Regions from separate parts of the Bradyrhizobium sp. LB11.1 genome, predicted to be linked through region 1. Evidence: predicted binding sites of a transcription regulator. Region 1 holds the regulator's gene; each other region holds the start of a gene.
What was found. Region 1 encodes LexA, which represses DNA repair genes until DNA is damaged. Its sites were predicted from a motif close to TGTTCNNNNTGTGTTCNG; they were not measured.

Region 2: a site for LexA is predicted at 2,007-2,024, ahead of ABIA96_RS23270 (helicase-related protein). Genes of this name have one in related genera too.
Region 3: a site for LexA is predicted at 2,433-2,450, ahead of ABIA96_RS00640 (ImuA family protein). Genes of this name have one in related genera too.

Annotation. Positions count from the first base shown of each region.
Region 1 is NZ_JBEPTH010000005.1:323,579-327,608, forward strand. It holds gene ABIA96_RS15815 (ComEC/Rec2 family competence protein) at 1-964, shown strand, start outside; gene ABIA96_RS15820 (hypothetical protein) at 975-1,409, opposite strand; gene ABIA96_RS15825 (hypothetical protein) at 1,604-1,807, opposite strand; gene lexA (transcriptional repressor LexA) at 1,994-2,695, opposite strand; gene ABIA96_RS15835 (molybdopterin molybdotransferase MoeA) at 2,872-4,030, opposite strand, start outside.
Region 2 is NZ_JBEPTH010000009.1:87,224-91,253, forward strand. It holds gene rpmB (50S ribosomal protein L28) at 1-290, opposite strand, end outside; gene ABIA96_RS23265 (DUF3108 domain-containing protein) at 837-1,646, shown strand; gene ABIA96_RS23270 (helicase-related protein) at 2,287-4,030, shown strand, end outside.
Region 3 is NZ_JBEPTH010000001.1:142,028-146,057, forward strand. It holds gene ABIA96_RS00630 (error-prone DNA polymerase) at 1-77, opposite strand, end outside; gene ABIA96_RS00635 (Y-family DNA polymerase) at 74-1,666, opposite strand; gene ABIA96_RS00640 (ImuA family protein) at 1,563-2,366, opposite strand; gene ABIA96_RS00645 (putative DNA modification/repair radical SAM protein) at 2,530-3,765, shown strand; gene ABIA96_RS00650 (UdgX family uracil-DNA binding protein) at 3,765-4,030, shown strand, end outside.

The DNA.
Region 1 (4,030 bases):
GCTATGGGGCGGCCGCGAGATCGCGATGTTGTTCATGGCCTCGATGATCGCGGGGCTTGCAACGACGCCCTATGCCGCTTTCCATTTTCATCGCGTCACGCCCTACGGCGTGCTCGCCAATCTCGGGGCGATGCCGGTGGTCTCGGCGCTGGTGATGCCGGCCGGGCTGTTGGGATTGCTCGCGGCGCCGTTCGGGCTCGACGGCGTGTTTTGGTGGTTGATGGGGATCGGCATCGACTGGATGATCGTGGTCACCCGCTGGGTGGCGGCGTTGCCGGGTGCTATCGGCCACGTCGGCGCCTTCGGCACTGCGCCGCTGGTCGCGGCAAGCCTGGGGCTCATCCTGATGGGCCTGTTGCGCACGCCGCTACGCTGGGCCGGCGCATGCGTGCTGGTGGCGGCAACGATCTGGGGTCTGTCGGTCCGGCAGCCCGACATTCTCATTGCCGGCGACGGCCACGCCGTCGCGGTGCGGGGCAGGGACGGGCAGCTGCATCTGATCAGGACGAGCAAGGACAATTTCCTGCTCAAGGAGTGGCTCGCGGCGGACGCCGACCCGCGCGATGCGGGCAGCGCCTCGCTGAGCGAAGGCGTGTCGTGCGACGAGTCCGGCTGCGTGACGCCGCTCCCCGACGGCCGCATGATTGCGCTGGCACTGCGTATCGACGCGCTGGCAGATGATTGCAGCCGTGCTGCACTGGTCGTGACGGCCCGGCCGGCGCCGCCGGATTGCGCCGCGATGGTGGTGGATCGGCCGCGTCTGGTGAGCCAGGGCGCGCTCGCGCTGACACGGCGTGGCGGCGGCTTTGCGATCGCGGCGGTGAGAGCGAAGGGCACAAGCCGACCCTGGTCGCCGGCAGCTGCCGGCGATGGAGAGTCCGGACTGGCCCTCATGCCACGATCGGCGGCTCCGCGCTCCAAAGACGCAACGCCATCGGAGGCCGACCTTCAGGCCGAGGATTGAGATCCACGCTTCAAGCGATTGGCAGACGCGGCGGCGTCGGGCGACTGTCAGCGGTGATCTGCGGCTTGTGCCCGCGCTCGCCGAGCGGCTGGGTCACGGGCAGCTGCAGCACGGTCGCGCGCTGGCCTTCGACCAGCTGTGTCACCAGCACGTATTTGCCGTCGGGGAATTCGATCGCGTCGTGATGGCGATCCGGAATGTGCGGATCGACCTTGCCGAACTTGCCGACGCGGGAGCTGATGGTGCGCGTCCAGATCCAGCGATTGTCGTAGCGGACGTTGTCGGCGAAGGCGAGCTCCGTTCCCGGCAGCAGGCAGACCGCGACCGACATGTCGGCTTCGGAAGCGAAGCCGCGCGTCGAGGTGCCGCGGAACGTTGTCGCGACGATCGTCTCGCCGACTTCTGCGGGACGCGTCGCGACGGCATGCAGGCTGTAGTCACACATCGGGTGCTCCTCAATCAGGATAGCAACCCGCGCCTCTGTCTCGGAGGCGCAGGCCTCTATCAGAGTGGAAGCCTGCAAGCGTCTGCTTGGTTGTGGGCAAATCTGCGGCTCGGGTCCGCAGCTTGCCATCACATTTTCTTTTTCAAATGCAGGAGGAACAAAGCCTGCGCTTGCGCATTCTTCGAGGCTCTCCGTCAGCAGTCGGCCGGTGCCGACCAGCCTGAATATTGCCAGGTCGGCTGCGTCTGCTGTTCGGCGGCATTGCGGGCACCGCGGAATTGTTCGCACGTGGCCCGCGACGCCCTGCGGGCGTGATGCTTTGGCTGCGACGCGAAAGCTTGTGACGCTGATGCTGCGATCAGCGCCATTGTGACGGCGCCCAAAATGATCTTGCGCATGGTTGTCTCCTCGGTCTCGCAAAGCCCTGCGAAGCGATCGGTGCTTCGTTGCGGCGTGCCGAGGATGTCGCGCCGGAGAGGTGGCCGGATAATCTGTGCGAAACCAGAAAGACTATCCAGCCGGAGCGGACAATCGTCCGCTCGAATTGTTGACGCGCGGCCTGCCGCCGGCAGGGCGCAACCGCCTCAGTATTTGCGATAAAGCCCGATGAGCTTACCCTGGATCTTCACCCGGTTGGGTGGAAGGATGCGGACCTCGTAAGCTGAATTCGCCGGCTCGAGCGCGATAGAGGCGCCTCGGCGGCGGAAGCGCTTCAAGGTTGCCTCCTCGTCGTCGATCAGGGCGACCACGATATCGCCGGTGTCGCAGCTCTCGTTGCGCTGGATCAGCGCCATGTCGCCGTCAAGAATGCCGGCGTCCACCATCGAATCGCCGCGCACCTCGAGCGCGTAGTGCTCGCCCGAGCCCAGCATGTCCGGCGGGACGCTGATGGTGTGGCTCCGGGTCTGCAAGGCCTCGATCGGTGTACCGGCCGCGATCCGGCCCATCACGGGCACCGCGACGGGACGCTCGCCTTCGTCGGCGGGCAGGCTGGAGGTCGTTCGCACCTTGCCGAGATTGCCCTCGATCACGCTCGGCGTGAAGCCGCGGCGGCTGCCGGCGGCGGCCTGGAGCTCAGGCAGCTTGATCACTTCAATGGCGCGAGCGCGGTTGGGCAGGCGGCGGATGAAGCCGCGCTCCTCGAGCGCAGTGATCAGACGATGGATGCCTGACTTCGAGCGCAGATCGAGCGCATCTTTCATCTCGTCGAAGGAGGGCGGCACGCCGCTTTCCTTCAGCCGCTCGCTGATGAACCGCAGGAGCTCGTATTGTTTGCGCGTTAACATCTCGACCAAAATCCCCCGGTTGATGTCGTCCGATTCCGAGACGCTGAATTCAGCAATAAGCCGCTACATGCTCGAAACAAATCATGAACGGACACTATATGTTCGATACATGTTCCGCAACTGCTTAATTTACCGTGAACGCGCTTAAGTTCGCGGAGCGCACGCGAACACAGCGGTCAGACGGGCAGTCGCAGCACCTCGCAAGGCGTGCCGGCTTCGGCTTTCGGCGCGAACGGCGCGCGCACGAGAAGTGCCTGTGCCGCAGCGAGATTCGCAAGCAGCGAGGAGTCCTGGTGATTGACGGGATGCGCTACCAGCGTGCCGTCATCACGCACATCGAGGCGCGCGCGAAGATAGTCCTCGCGCTGGTCGTTGGCGCCGACGTCGCGGCCGAGCACCGCGTGTTCGCGGCGATGGTGAACGACCGAACGGCCCGACAGCGCGCGAATCAGCGGCACCAGGAACAGGAACCCACAAACGTAGGATGACACGGGATTGCCGGGCAGGCCGATCACCCGCATCGCCCCGAGCTGCCCATTCATCATCGGCTTGCCCGGCCGCATGGCGATCTTCCAGAACGCCATCGAGATGCCTTCGGCTCTTAGTGCCTGCTGCACCAGATCGTGGTCGCCGACCGACGCGCCACCCGTCGTGATCAGGACGTCGGCGCCGGTTTCGCGGGCGCGGCGAATGCCGGCGGTGGTCGCCGCAAGCGTGTCGGCGGCAACCCCGAGGTCGACGGTGTCGGCACCCTCGCTGCGGGCAAGCGCATGGAGGGCGTAGCCGTTGGAATAGACGATCTGGCCATGGCCCGGCGTGCTGCCCGGCATGACCAGCTCGTCGCCGGTGGCGAGGATCGCGACCTTCGGGCGGCGCCGAACGGCAAGGCTCGGATGGTTCATGCCGGCGGCCAGCGCGAGATCGCGCTCGGTGAGCCGGACGCCCTTGCGCAGGAGCACGTCACCCTCGGAGAAGTCGATGCCGGCGGGGCGGATGTGCCGCCCGGTGACGCCTGCCTCCTTGATCGTGATGCGGTTGCCGTCTGCGAGGGTGTCCTCCTGGATCACGACTGCGTCCGCGCCCTCGGGCACGACGCCACCGGTGAAGATCCGCACGGCTTCGCCGGCACCGACAGTTCCTGCAAACGGCCGGCCGGCCGCGACTTCGCCAATGACGATGAGCTGCGCGTCGACCTCGGCCGCATCCGCTGCGCGGACGGCATAGCCGTCCATCGCCGACATGGCCTGCGGCGGCTGCGTCCGCCGCGCCGCGACGTCGCGCGCGAGCACACGATGGAAAGCCGCGTCAAGCGCGACCATTTCCTCGGCCATGGGC
Region 2 (4,030 bases), on a different contig from region 1:
GCAGCGGTCGGGCCGACCTTTTTCTGGATGGCGCGCTTCAGCTCGAGGGCGCGCGGCGACAGCACGTCGGACTTGGCCTTGAGCAGGAAGGCGTCGAGGCCGCCATTGTGGTCGACGCTCTTCACCGCGTTGGTGGAGACGCGCAGGCGCACATTGCGCTCCAGGGCTTCGCTGATGAAGGTCACGTTGACCAGGTTCGGCAGGAAGCGGCGCTTGGTCTTGATGTTGGAGTGGCTGACCTTGTGGCCGACGAGGGGGCCCTTGGCCGTCAGTTCGCAGCGGCGAGACATGTCAAAATCCTCAATCTTTCCCCCAATGATCTGCGGCCGCCATTCGGGGCGCCACGGGGGCAAATTCTCTGTCCTTGCAGGGAGCGGCGGACGTATAGGGGGGAAGCGGCGGGACGTCAAGTTTTTGGGGCGGGATTTCATGTCCCGCGCCGGCGGCAGTGCGCTCCCTCCCCCGCGCGCGGGGGAGGGCTGGGGAGAGGGTATCACCACGAAGGGGACGCCGTGAGTGTCCCCCGGAGCCGCGAGTGTCCCCCAGAGGAGGGAGCCCTCACCCGCGCTTTGCGCGACCTCTCCCGCAAGCGGGCGAGGTGATTGAGCCCGGAGCGCTCCCGATCACCAAAACGGCAGTGTTTGTCGCGCCTTACCATCACATAAAGGGCGTATTCGCACCTGAATAGTCCGGTGAGTTCCCGTGGCTTTCCGCCCCGACACATTGCTTGCCGCGAGATTTGGCTTAATTAACAAGGCCTGACGTCCCCATTGGATGGCTTCGTGCACACCCTGACCCCTCATCTGCTCCGGCTGTATGCGGCTAGCCGGCTGGCTTTGGCGGCCCTTTGCGGGCTGGCCTTGGCGTGGGGTGCCGTGCCGGCCGCGGCGCAGGGCAAGCTCGAGGCGCAATATGAGGCGACGCTGGCCGGCATTCCCGTCGGCCGCGGCGCCTGGAACATCGACATCCAGGACGACGTGTTCTCGGCCGCGGCCTCCGGCGGTACCACCGGCATCCTGAAATCGTTCGCGGGCGGGTCCGGCACCGGCGCCTCGCAGGGCCGCGTCGTCAACGGCGCGCTGGTCGCGACCGCCTATCAGGCCTCCACCACCACCTCGAAGAAGACCGAAGAGATCCACATCACCCTCGACAAGGGCAATGTGAAGGACTTCGGCATCATCCCGGAGCCGCCGGTCGATGCCGACCGCATCGTCGTCACCGAGGCGCATCGCCGCGGCGTCTGGGATCCGATGACGGCCTCGCTGGTGCGTGTTCCCGGCACCGGCGATGTGCTGTCGGCGGAGGCCTGCCATGGCAGCGCGGCCGTGTTCGACGGCCGCATGCGCTACGAGCTCAAGCTCGATTTCAAGCGCATGGAGACTGTGAAAGCCGAGAAGGGCTATCACGGCCCGGTCGTGGTCTGCGCGCTGTATTTCGTGCCGATCGCCGGCTACATCCCCGATCGTCCCGTGATCAGATACCTTGCCGCCCAGCGCAACATCGAGATCGCCCTCGCGCCCGTCGCGGGCACGCGGGTTTTGGTCCCGTTCTGGCTGAAAGTGCCGACACCCATAGGGCCGGCGATGCTGGAAGCGACCAGCTTCATCACCACCGCCCAGCCGCCAAGGGTGGCGAAGACGCAGTAGGCGCCGCTGCCGTAGCCCGGATGGAGCGCAGCGCAATCCGGGATTCTTCGCTTTGGCCCCCGCATTCCGCTCCGCTCCATGCGGGCTACGGCCCCATGAGTGATATCAACGACTTACCTACTGTGCATGGGGTTGTTTTCGCAAGATGCGGTGAGTGGGCCTTCGCTGCCCGGAATCCATTTGACTCCTCCCCGATTCTGATTCGACTCCGCGCCGTCCCCAACTTAACGAATTCCGTCGCCACATCGCCGCTTGTGCGACAGGGCAAAACTCCATCTAGTGCGGTGGAAACAAGAGCCCCGCGACATGTTGCGTGAACGTAACAGGACTCAAGGGCGAGTCAGCGATTCGGCCGCGATTCGTTCTAGACTCGTTCCGAAGCTTAAGGGCACAGGGAAAAGCGTCGCAAAGTGAGACAGTTGCGCGAGGTTTGGGGAGAGCGCTCCCACATAGGCGGTGTGCCCCTCACCCTGAGGAGGCCGTGCCAGCGGCCGTCTCGAAGGGCGAGGGGCCTGGCTTGTTCCGGTTTGGCATCAGCCGGGCCTTCATCCTTCGAGACGCGCTGACGCGCTCCTCAGGATGAGGGTCGGCAGAACGGCACTGACATTCGCCCTATCAGCCATTACCTAATCAATCAGACATGGCCTTTTCTTCCTCCCCCTTCGCTTCCGAGCGCGCGCCCGGCGCCGGCGTCACCGCGGTGCTCGGGCCGACCAACACCGGCAAGACCCATCTCGCCATCGAACGGATGCTCGCGCATTCCTCGGGCATGATCGGGCTGCCGCTGCGGCTGCTGGCGCGCGAGGTCTACAACAAGATCGCAGCCAGGGTCGGCAGCGACGCCGTCGCGCTTGTGACGGGCGAGGAGAAGATCAAGCCGAAGAGCCCGCGCTATTGGGTCTCGACGGTCGAGGCGATGCCGCGCGACCTCGACGTTTCCTTCCTCGCCGTCGACGAGATCCAGATCGCCTCTGACCTGGAACGCGGCCACGTCTTCACCGACCGCATCCTCAACCGCCGCGGCCGCGACGAGACGCTGCTGCTGGGCGCGGCGACGATGCGCCCGATCATCGAGCGGCTGCTGCCCGGCGTCTCCATGATCACCCGGCCGCGGCTGTCGCAGCTGGAATTCGCCGGCGACCGCAAGATCACGCGCCAGCCGCGCCGGACTGCGATTGTCGCCTTCTCCGCCGACGAGGTCTACGCCATCGCCGAGCTGATCAAGCGCCAGCATGGCGGCGCCGCCGTGGTGCTGGGATCGCTGTCGCCGCGCACGCGCAATGCGCAGGTGGAGATGTTCCAGAACGGCGAGGTCGACTATCTCGTCGCCACCGACGCCGTCGGCATGGGCCTCAATCTCGACGTCGACCACGTCGCCTTCGCCTCCGACCGCAAATTCGACGGCTACCAGTTCCGCAGGCTCACGCCGGCCGAATTCGCGCAGGTCGCGGGCCGCGCCGGCCGCGCCACGCGCAACGGCACCTTCGGCACCACGGGCCGCTGTGGCCCGTTCGAGCCCGAGCTGGTGAACGCGCTCCAGAACCACATCTTCGACCCCGTCAAGATGCTCCAGTGGCGCAATTCGAAGCTAGATTTCTCCTCCCTCGGCGCCCTCCAGGTGTCGCTGAACCTCGCCCCCGGCCACGAGGCGCTGACGCGGGCACCGATCGCGGAAGACATGCGCGTGCTCGACCATGCCGCCCGCGACGTCGAGGTGCGCGATATCGCGCATGGCAAGGCGGCCGTGGAGCGTCTCTGGGAGGCCTGCCAGGTCCCGGACTACCGGAAACTGTCGCCGGCGGCCCATGCCGAGCTGGTGACGACGCTCTACGGCTTCCTGATGCAGAAGGGATGCATCCCCGATTCCTGGTTTGCGGCCCAGATCGACCAGGCTGACCGCGTCGACGGCGATATCGACACGTTGTCGGCCCGGATCGCGCAGATCCGCACCTGGACCTTCGTCGCCAACCGCCCGGACTGGCTGAAAGACCCCGAACGCTGGCAGGGGATCGCCCGCGAGGTCGAAAATAAATTATCGGATGCGCTCCATGAACGCTTGACTGAGCGTTTCGTTGATCGCCGGACCAGTGTATTGATGCGCCGCCTGCGGGAGAACACGAGCTTGAATACGGAAATCGGCAAGACCGGCGAAGTCATCGTCGAAGGCCATGTCATCGGCCGCCTCGATGGCTTCACCTTTGCACCGGATGCGGCGGAAGCCGGCTCCGATGCGAAAGCCTTGCAGGCTGCCGCGCAAGCGGTTCTCGCCGGCGAGATTAACGCGCGTGCCGAAAAGCTGGGCAATGCGCCGGACGATCAGTTCGTGCTGACGTCCGACGGCACCATCCGCTGGACCGGCGATGCGGTCGCGCGGCTGACCGCGG
Region 3 (4,030 bases), on a different contig from region 1:
GAGCGCGGATCCGAGCCGCCGCGCAGGAAGGAGAAATTCGTGGTGATGCCGATCTCGGCATAAGCTGATGTGTTCATGCGAAGAGGCCGTGCACATACCAGTTGGGCGGAGCGGGCTTGCCGGCGGCGTCGAACACCTCCCCCTCGTAAAGACCGTCGCGAAAGATCCAGAAGCGCAAACCCTCGGCATCCTCGATCCGGAAATAATCCCGCGTCAGCTGCTTGCCGTCCTGCCGCCACCATTCCATGGCGATGCGCTCGGGTCCTTCCACCCGCACCACCGCATGTTTTGCGCGCCGCCAGGTGAACTGATGCGGCGGGCCGTCCGGCACGGTTGCGAAGGGCACAGTGACCGGCTCCGGCTTGTCGAACAGCCGCAGGGGACGCAGCGGCGGCTCGCTCTCGGCACGTGCCGGCCATTCGGCCTGCATGGCGGCAGCGAGATGATGTTGAGCAGATGCGGCCAGCACCGCATGCTCGGGAATATGCGTATCCTGCGGCAAGTGCACGACGACGCGTTTTCCGCCGATCCGCGCAGCAATGCGGTCGATCAGCGCGGTGAGCTCGTCATTGTCGTGGACATGCGCGTCGAGATCGCGCTGCTCCTGCACCACGATTTCGGTGCGGCTCGCCGACAGCCGCACCATGTCGAAGCCGAAACCGGGATCGAGGGGATCGGCGAGTGCATCGAGGCGCTCGCGAAACAACCGGTCGATAACTTTGCTTTGCGTGACCGGTCGCCCGGTCTCGACCATGATCGCGCGCACAACGCCGTCGGTGCGGAAGAACGCGGCTTCCAGCCGGCGCGCACCCTTGCCCTGCTTTTCCATGGACGCGATCAGCGTATCGGCCAGCCGGGACAGCGTCATCGCGATCATGGTGTCGGTGGCGATCGGTTCGGCAAAACGCTTTTCGACGATGTAGTCAGGCAGCGGCTTGCGCGGACTGATCGGCGCATCGCCCCGCCCCAGCGCATGCGCGAGCAGGGTCGAGAACTGCGCGCCGAACCGCGCCGTGATTTCACTCGGCGCGCGCGAGGCGACATCGCCGATGGTCTTCAGCCCGGCGCGGCGCAGGCCGGTGGTGATGGCCTCGCCTGCACCGAGCGCGGATACGGGAAACCGGTCGATCGCTGCCGCCTCCCCGCCATCGGCGACGATGGTGCCCGTGGTCTGCCGCGTCAGCGTGCGCGCGCAGACCGAGGTGCCGGCAATCGCCGCGCTGACGGCAAAGCCCTGACGCGCCAGCGACCGGACCAGCGTCCGCAACAATGCAGCTTCGCCACCGAACAGATGCGCGCAGCCGGAGATGTCGAGGAACAAGCCGTGCGGCGCATCGAGCGCCACCAGCGGCGTGAAGCGGTCGCACCAGTCGGCGATGTCGCTCAGCGTCTTCGCATCGGCCACGGCATCGGCATCGAACACTTTCAAGTTCGGACAGATCGCCCGCGCATTCGCCAGCGGCTGACCGATGTACAGGCCGAGCCGCTCGGCGGCCTCGTCCAGCGCATGGATCACCAGCGTATTGTTGTCCTTGACGACAACGATGCTCGGATCATTGGTGTTACCCAGCCCGGCGCTGTTGAAGAACCGCTGAATCCGGTCGATAGGCAGGCGCGGCAGCCACAGGCTGAGGATACGCCGACGGCTCACTGAACTGGCACTCATCACACTTCCATTCCATGATCCACCGGCCGCACGGGCCATGACGATTGCGCAACAGCTCGACATCGAAGCGCGGCGCGCCCCAGGCACTCCAAGGCGCCGCAGGCATTGAAGCTGATCCCGGCGGCGAATGCGCCGCACGCAGCATCCATCGTGTTTCCGCAGTCGAGGGCAGCGGCTGCGCCGCCATCCGTAGCAGTAAGCCAGTGACGCCGGACGATTGGGCAGCCAGCGTCAGCTTGCGGCTCGCGACGAGATCGAACTGTCTCGTCTCGCCCCAGAGTTCGAGCACGACGGCGCCGAGCGCATCGCAGGCGAGCGCATCGGCCGAGGTGCGTAGCGCGCTCTCGACATCGGCGGCACGCACCATCACCACCCGGCGCGGATCGAGGCCGATCTCGGCGAGCCCGCTCATCGACAGCGCGCCGGTTTCAAGTTCCGAGAAATCCTGCCGTACCCACAGCAGCGGCCGGCGCACCGTCACACGGCCCGCAAGCCCGGTGACAAAGCCCGTCGCAGCCGCGCCCTGAGACCCGGCGCAAAACACCTCGTGGATCGCCGCGCGCGCGAGCCCGCCCTTCAAGGCACGGTCGACCTCGCCGTGGCCGAGCGCAACGCGGTCGCGTTGATGCACGACCTCCGCCGTCTCGATCCGTTCGATCTGGCTGCGCAAGGTCGCAAGCGCGCTCATGCGTGCGCTCATGCTCGCCGCTCCTTCAGAGGTGATTGCCGGTGGCTCTCAAAAAAGAGAACCAGCGGCTGGCTCATTTGTTCATGATATGTTCTAATATAAAGCTAACGGCGCTCGAAGAGTCAATCGAATTGCGATTGATCGAATTCATGAGCTGAATCAAAGGGATTCCGGGATGGACGTACAACGCAAGCTGGAGCTTCTGGCGGACGCAGCCAAGTACGACGCCTCCTGTGCCTCCAGCGGCACTGAAAAGCGGGATTCCAGCGACGGCAAGGGCATGGGCTCGACCGCGCCCGGCATGGGCATCTGCCATTCCTACGCGCCGGATGGACGCTGCATCTCGCTGCTCAAGGTGCTGCTCACCAATGCCTGCAATTACGACTGCCTCTATTGCGTCAACCGCGCCTCCTCCAACGTGCCGCGCGCCCGCTTCACCATCGACGAATTGGTCAAGCTGACGCTGGACTTCTACCGGCGCAATTACATCGAGGGTCTGTTTCTCTCCTCCGGCATCATTCGCAGCCCCGACTACACGATGGAGCAAGTGGTCAGCGTCGCTCGAAAACTGCGCGAGGAGCATCATTTCCGCGGCTACATCCATCTCAAGACCATTCCGGAGGCCGACGACGCGCTGATCGCGGAAGCCGGCAAATATGCCGATCGTCTCTCCATCAACATCGAGATGCCTGAGGACACGAGTCTCCAACAATTCGCGCCCGAGAAGGACGTGCGCGCGATCCGCCGCACCATGGGCCGGCTGCGGCTGAGGCTGGACGAAGCCGAGGAAATCAGCAGCACAAAGACGAAGGCGAAGCCGCAGCATTTCGCGCCGGCAGGACAAAGCACGCAGATGATCGTCGGCGCTGATAGCGCCTCCGATCACACCATTCTCCACACCAGCGCCAATCTCTACGGCTCCTACAAGCTGAGACGCGTCTACTATTCCGCCTTCAGCCCGATCCCGGATGCCAGCCGTGCGTTGCCTCTGGTACAGCCCCCCTTGCTGCGCGAGCACCGGCTCTACCAGGCCGACTGGCTGATGCGCTTCTACGGCTTTGACGTCGGCGAGATCGTCGACGACAGCGCGATGCTGCCGCTCGACATCGACCCCAAACTCGCCTGGGCGCTGCGCCACCGCGACCGTTTTCCGCTCGACGTCAACCACGCCAGCCGCGAGGAATTGTTGCGCGTGCCGGGCTTCGGCACCAAAGCGGTCGAACGCATCATCGCAACGCGGCGCACCACAACGATCCGCCTCTCCGATCTTGCGCGGCTGCACGTACCCCGGAACAAGGCGCTGCCGTTCATCATCCTCAGCGACCACCGGCCCGCGCCGCATCGGCTCGACGACGCGCGGCTGATCGAACGGTTCAAGCCGAAGGCAACGCAACTGGGATTCGGCTTCTGATGCAGTACATCACCCTCGACACCGAAACCGATTTCGACGGCTGGCGCAAAGGCGCGCGCACGCTCGTGCTGCATCATGTGAAGCCCGCCGATGTCACCTGGGCCGTGCAGGGCGGCGAAGCCGAGTTGTTCGCGCCGCCCGCACCGTCGCCGATCCTCGAGGTGAACGAGGGCACCTTCAGCGTGTCGGCGAAATTCGTCGACCTTGCCCAGGCAGCAATCCTGCACCGCGATCCCGAGCGCTTTGCGATCCTCTATCGCCTGCT